DNA from 3 places in the Microbacterium sp. JZ31 genome. Region 3 is predicted to be linked to each of the others. Evidence: predicted binding sites of a transcription regulator. Region 3 holds the regulator's gene; each other region holds the start of a gene.

What was found. The regulator LexA, encoded in region 3, represses DNA repair genes until DNA is damaged. The targets are predictions, from matches to a motif close to TCGAACANNTGTTCGA.
Region 1: BJP60_RS01975 (HNH endonuclease signature motif containing protein) is a predicted target of LexA. The motif match lies at 1,008-1,023, and genes of this name have one in related genera.
Region 2: BJP60_RS01665 (Rv2578c family radical SAM protein) is a predicted target of LexA. The motif match lies at 1,189-1,204, and genes of this name have one in related genera.

The regions. Positions count from the first base shown of each region.
Region 1 is NZ_CP017661.1:415,697-417,895, forward strand. Features, by position in the region: gene BJP60_RS01975 (HNH endonuclease signature motif containing protein) at 1-997, opposite strand, end outside; gene serS (serine--tRNA ligase) at 1,162-2,199, shown strand, end outside.
Region 2 is NZ_CP017661.1:346,351-348,549, reverse strand. Features, by position in the region: gene BJP60_RS01670 (ABC transporter substrate-binding protein) at 16-1,023, opposite strand; gene BJP60_RS01665 (Rv2578c family radical SAM protein) at 1,213-2,199, shown strand, end outside.
Region 3 is NZ_CP017661.1:2,185,348-2,187,546, forward strand. Features, by position in the region: gene BJP60_RS10495 (histidinol-phosphate transaminase) at 1-170, opposite strand, end outside; gene BJP60_RS10500 (LysM peptidoglycan-binding domain-containing protein) at 236-601, opposite strand; gene lexA (transcriptional repressor LexA) at 871-1,575, shown strand; gene BJP60_RS10510 (prolyl oligopeptidase family serine peptidase) at 1,627-2,199, shown strand, end outside.

The DNA of each region.
Region 1 (2,199 bases), 1.4 Mb from region 3:
CGTCGCGTGCGATGAGGAACCGGCGCTGGTCGGCGGATGGCACGTAGCAGTCGACCGCGGTCGGGACTCCCGTCTTCGCATCGAGGAAAAGCCGGGCCCAGGTGTGCGCCTTGCCCGCCAGGCGGCGGGCGGTCGCCGGTGGGACCGCGCCGACGCCCGTCACGTGAGCCGCCTTGTCGTCGCCACCCGTGATGACCTCGGCCGGGATGGTGATCTGCACGCTGGCGCGGATGCCGTCGAGGCCCTCGCCGTGCGCGGTCGGGGCGCCGGTCAGCAGCAGGTCGGTGGCGACGTCGGCCTGCACCTGCGCGAGCGTGCGTGGATCCTCTTCCTCGGGCGGCGATCCCGCCTTCACGGTGCGTGCGATGGCCATCGTGCGATCACCGATGCCCGCGGCGAGAGCCGCGTCGATGCGCAGGACGACGTCGGCCATGCCGTCGCTGTCGGGCGTGATCCACAGCCCGCGACGCGCGTTCGCCTCCTCGTGGCGCTCGGCGATCGTACGGGGCTCGAGCCGCTCGGCGATCGCCTGGCAGATCGGCCGCAGCTTCGCCGGAGTCGTGTCCGTGAACTGCAGCGCGATCTGCTCGTACCGGACGCGTGTCGCGTCGTCGCCGAGGCGCGCGCCCTCGTCGCAGATCGCGCTCGCGTGCGCGGCGGAGATCTCCGCCCGCGCGAGTGCGGTGAACGTCGACGGGAAGTGCTGGATCATCAGGGCGGCGTCGTCCATCCTGCTGCGCACGGTGGTGTCGGACACGCGCTCGACCGTGGCGAGGTCCGCGGCCATGGCGCGGATGGGCACCTGGTACTTCGACGGAGCGCCGGGGATGGCCGTGAGTACGTCGTACGCGATCGCCTGCGCGTGCAGAGACGCCTCGATGGCCGCGACGCCGGCCTTCATCTTCGCGAGGCTGGCGAACGCCTCCTTGATGGTGCGCACCTGTTCGCGCTGGGTGTCGGTGAGATCCCAGCGGCCCTCGAACGGGGTGCCTGCCATGGACCCAGTGTAGTACGAATGTTCGAATAAGGGAAGGGCTCGGGGCACCTCATCCGGTTCGATCCAGCGGTGTCGACTCGCTGCGGTCGCTCAACCAGCGGGCGGGGAAGTGCGCTTGTACGCCCGCTCCGAGGGCCCTCGGTCGCGAGTCCTAGACTGGCGGGGTGATCGATCCCGTGCTGCTCCGCGACAACCCCGACCTCGTGATCCGCTCGCAGGTGGCGCGCGGGCACTCGCCCGAGACGGTGTCGGCGGCGGTCGATGCCGAGAAGGTCCGCCGGAGCGCCATCACGGCGTTCGAGGAGCTGCGCGCCGAGCAGAACGCGTTCGGCAAGACGGTCGCGGCGGCTCCGAAGGAGGAGAAGCCCGCGCTCGTGGCGCAGGCGAAGGATCTGGCGGGGCGCGTGAAGGAGGCGCAGCAGGCCGTGACAGCGGCCGAGGAGGCGTTCACCGCAGCCATGGCGTCGATCGAGAACGTGGTGCTCGACGGTGTGCCGGAGGGTGGCGAGGACGACTTCGTCGTGCTGCGCGAGGTCGGCGACCGGCCGGCCTTCGCGTTCGAGCCCCTCGACCACCTGGCGCTCGGCGAGAAGCTCGGCGCGATCGACATGGAGCGCGGGGCGAAGGTGTCGGGCGCGCGGTTCTACTTCCTGAAGGGCGTGGGCGCGCGCCTCGAGATCGCCCTCATGAACTACGCGCTGAACAAGGCGCTCGAGGCCGGCTTCACGCCCATGATCACGCCGACGCTCGTGCGCCCCGACATCATGTCGGGCACGGGCTTCCTCGGCGCGCACGCCGACGAGATCTACCGCCTCGAGGCCGACGACCTCTACCTCGTCGGCACCAGCGAGGTCGCACTCGCCGGCTACCACAAGGACGAGATCGTCGACCTCCAGAACGGTCCGCTCCGCTATGCCGGCTGGTCGACGTGCTACCGCCGCGAGGCCGGCTCGTACGGCAAGGACACCCGTGGCATCATCCGCGTGCACCAGTTCAACAAGCTCGAGATGTTCGTCTACACCAAGCCTGAGGAAGCCGCCGCCGAGCATGAGCGCCTGCTCGCGCTCGAGGAGGAGATGCTGCAGTCGCTCGGCCTCGCGTACCGCGTGATCGACGTGGCGGCCGGCGACCTCGGATCCAGCGCTGCCCGCAAGTACGACACCGAGGCCTGGGTGCCGACGCAGGGCGCCTACCGGGAGCTG
Region 2 (2,199 bases), 1.4 Mb from region 3:
CCCGAACGGGTGAACTCAGTACTGGCGGTCCGGAAGGGCCGCCTTCGCGGCCTCCTGGTCGAACGCCTCGTCCTTCACGACGATGCGCTCCTCGACCTCCTCGCCCGCGACCACCTTCTTGATGACGTCGGCGAGGTCGGGGCCCAGCAGCGGGTTGCACTCGACGATGTAGTTGATCTTGCCGTCGGCGAGGGCCTGCATGCCGTCCTTGACCGCGTCGATCGTGATGATCTTGATGTCCTCGCCCGGCACCTTGCCGGCGGCCTCGATCGCCTCGATCGCGCCCAGACCCATGTCATCGTTGTGCGCGAACACCAGGTCGATGTCGTCGTGCGCGGTCAGGAAGCCCTCCATGACCTTCTTGCCGCCGTCGCGCGTGAAGTCGCCGGTCTGCGAGTCGATGATCTCCAGGTCGGTGCCGTCGATCGCGGCCGCGAAGCCCTCCTTGCGGTCGATCGCGGGAGCGGATCCGGTCGTGCCCTGCAGCTCCACGACCTTGTAGCCCTCGCCGTCGTACTGCTCGGCGGCCCACTCACCGGCCATCTCGCCCTCGAGAATGAAGTCCGATCCGATGAACGACACGTATGCGTCCTCGACCGTCGTGTCGACGGCGCGGTCGGTGAGCACGACCGGGATGCCCGCCGACTTCGCCTCCTGCAGGACGGCATCCCATCCGGTCTCGACGACGGGCGAGAACGCGATCACGTCCACTCCCTGCGCGATGTAATTGCGGATCGCGGAGATCTGGTTCTCCTGCTTCTGCTGAGCGTCCGAGAAGCTCAGCTCGAACCCGTTCTCGGTCGTGAGCGTGTCCTGGATGGACTTCGTGTTGGCCGCGCGCCAACCCGACTCCGCGCCGACCTGCGAGAAGCCGACCGTGATCGTCTCGCCGCCCCCTGCGGCCGGTTCGCCGCTCGCGCCGGGTTCTGCGGGGGGCGCCGAGCTGCAGGCGGCGAGCGCGACGAGCGAGGCGGCACCCGCGATCGCGAGCGCCGTGCGGATGATGTGGTGATGACGTGCCATGTTTCTCCTCCTTGAGAAACCCGGGCGGCGTTGCTCGGGCGGTGCACGGGGCGGGATCGTGGGAGCGATCTCGTGTCGAGATGTTAGCGCTCACAGAATGCAGGCGAAAGAGCGGTCGCGGATCGATGCCTGCCGGATTTCTCTTCGAACCTTCTTGACATCGCTTCGTAGTTTTGTTCGACTGATCGCATGCGGTGGCAGGGACAGGAACTGGGAATGGCGGACGCGAACGCGCTGCCCGGCATGGAGGTGCTCGACGGCCTCGTGCGCAGCGTGACGACGCCCGAGTTCGCGGGCGTCACGTTCCACGAGGTCGCGGCGAAGTCGGCCCTCAACCACGTGCCGCGCTCGAGCAGCATGCCGTTCGACTGGACGATCAATCCCTACCGGGGATGCACGCATGCGTGCGTCTACTGCTTCGCCCGCGGGACGCACGAGTACCTCGACCTCGACGCCGGCAAGGACTTCGACTCGCAGATCGTCGTGAAGGTCAACGTCGACGAGGTGCTGCGGCGCGAGCTCGCGCGGCCGAGCTGGAACCGCGAGCACGTGGCGCTCGGCACGAACACCGACCCGTATCAGCGGGCCGAGGGCCGTTACAAGCTGATGCCCGGCATCGCGACCGCTCTCGCGGAGTCGGGAACGCCGTTCTCGATCCTGACGAAGGGATCGCTGCTGCGCCGCGACCTGCCGCTGCTGACCCGGCTGCACGATCAGGTGCCGATCTCGATCGCGATGTCGATCGCCGTCTACGACGACGAGCTGCAGCAGGCGATCGAGCCCGGGACGCCGACCGCGCAGGCCCGCCTCGACACCGTGAAGGCCGCGGCAGACGCCGGGTTCCCGGTCTCGGTGTTCATGATGCCGATCCTGCCCCACCTCACCGACTCGCCCGAGGCGCTGGACGCGGCGCTCGCGCGGGTCAGGGCCGCCGGCGCGGCGCGGGTCGTGCACGGTGCTCTGCACCTGCGTCCGGGGGTCAAGCCGTGGTTCATGCAGTGGCTGGCGCGCGAGCATCCCGAGCTGCTGCCGGTGTATCGCGGCCTCTACCCCGGGGCCTCGGTCAACGCGCCGCAGGCATATCGCTCGATGCTCGCGCAGCGCATCCGCCCCCTCGTGCGGTCGCACGGGCTCTACGGCCGTTCGGACGAGGATCCGTGGCGCCGGCCCGTGACC
Region 3 (2,199 bases):
CGCAGGGCCTGGGCGATCGCGTCCGCGATGTCGTCGGCGACCTCGGCCGGGACCGGATGCGTGTTCTCGTTGACGTTGAGCGCCACGGGAAGCGGCGCCTGCGGCGCCCCGTAAGGCTTCTGGCCGCGCAGATCGGCGCGGATCGGCAAGTCGTCGAGAGTGACCGTCACCCGGTCAATGCTAGAGGCCCCATCCCGGGCCCGGACGTCGGGCGTCTGGACTGCGGCGTCGAGGCTCAGTCGAAGACGGGGATCGACAGGCGCTCGCCGGCCGCGACCGAGGAGGACGGCAGCTGGTTGAGCGCGACGATCGCGTCGACCACGTCGCGCGGGTCCGCCGTGGGCGCGACGTCCTCGGCGATCGACCAGAGCGACTCGCCGGGCATCACGGTCACGGTGTCGAAGGTGCCCGCGGGCGCGCCCGCGTCGCGCGAGGCGAGCGCGCCGCCGCCGTTCACGATCGCGAGCGCGAGGCCCGCGGCGACCGGGGCGGCGGCGAGAGATGCGAGCACGCGGCGACCACGGCGCGTCAGCCGCAGGCGCGTGGCCGGCGCGATGGCGCGTGCGGGGGCCTGGGCGGCGGTGCTGCGGATCGTGCTCATCGGGTGCTCCTTCTTCGATCGGAGAGGCTTCGCATCCGGCACCTCGGCCGGGAGGCTGGATGCGAAGCTCTGTACCGAATCTATCTTCGAATCTTCGAATGTGTCAACGGCTTCTTCGAAAACCGATCCGAATGGATCCGCGACACGCTCGAACGGATCTTCCGAATCGCGACGCCGTTCGGATACGGTTTCGATGACGTAAGACACCCCACCACGGGCCACCGACATTCACCGTCGGAGGAGAAGGAGCCGGTCAGATGAGCGCCGCCATGACGCCCGCCACGCCCGCCTTGGAGCTCGCAGCGGACGGCGAGGAGAAGCGCCGCACGCGTCGGCGCAAGAGCCTCAGCGACAAGCAGCTCGCGATCCTCGAGGTGATCCAGCGCTCGATCCAGTCGAAGGGATACCCGCCCACCATGCGGGAGATCGGCGACGCCGTGGGGCTGAAGTCGCTGTCGAGCGTCACGCACCAGCTCGGCCAGCTCGAGCTGAGCGGCTACCTGCGCCGTGACCCGGGCAAGACCCGGGCCATGGAGGTGCTGATCGACCTCCCCGGTCAGTCGGGCGAGAACCTCGACGCGGGCGTGCCCTCGGTGGGCGACGCCGCCATGGTGCCGCTCGTCGGGCGGATCGCGGCGGGCATGCCGATCACCGCCGACCAGCAGGTGGAGGAGATCTTCCCGCTCCCCCGCCAGCTCGTGGGCAAGGGCGAGCTGTTCATGCTCAAGGTCAGCGGCGAATCGATGATCGACGCCGCGATCTGCGACGGCGACTGGGTCGTCGTGCGGGTGCAGAACACCGCCGAGAACGGCGACATCGTCGCGGCGATGCTCGACGGCGAGGCGACCGTGAAGGTTTTCCGCCAGCGCGACGGTCACACGTGGCTGCTGCCGCGGAACTCCGCGTTCGAGCCGATCCTCGGCGACGAGTCGGTCGTGCTCGGCAAGGTCGTCGCGGTGATGCGCGCGGTCTGATCCTCGACGGCTCGCCCGCCCCTCAGCGAGCTCGGCGATAGCGTGGGTGTCATGCCGACGCTCCCGTACGGATCCTGGCCGTCGCCGATCTCGGCGTCCGACATCGCGGGCGGATCGCCCCGACTCGACGGGGCGCGCTTCGTCGGGCCGGATGCGCAGATCTGGTGGAGCGAGAGCGTCCCCGCCGAGAAGGGGCGCACCGCGATCCTGCGGCAGGGCGGCGACGGAGTGGAGACGCTGCTGCCCGCGCCGTGGAGCGCGCGGTCGCGCGTGCACGAGTACGGCGGCGGTGCGTGGACCGCGACCGACGACGGCCTGCTGCTGTTCGTCGAGGGCGCGGATCAGCGCGTGCACCGGGTGTCGCCGGGCGGCGCACCCGAGCCGCTCACGCCCGGCGGGCTGGGGATGGCGTTCGGCGACCTGACATGGGCGGAGGGCCGCTTGTGGGCGGTGCGCGAGACGCACGGCGAGGCGCGCGTGCCGACGCGCGACATCGTGGTCATCCCGCTCGACGGCTCCGCCGCCGAGGACCCGTCCGCGCTCGTCAGCGTCGTGGCCGGATCGGACTTCCTCGCCTATCCCGCCCCGCGCGGCGACCGCCTGGCATGGATCGCGTGGAACCAC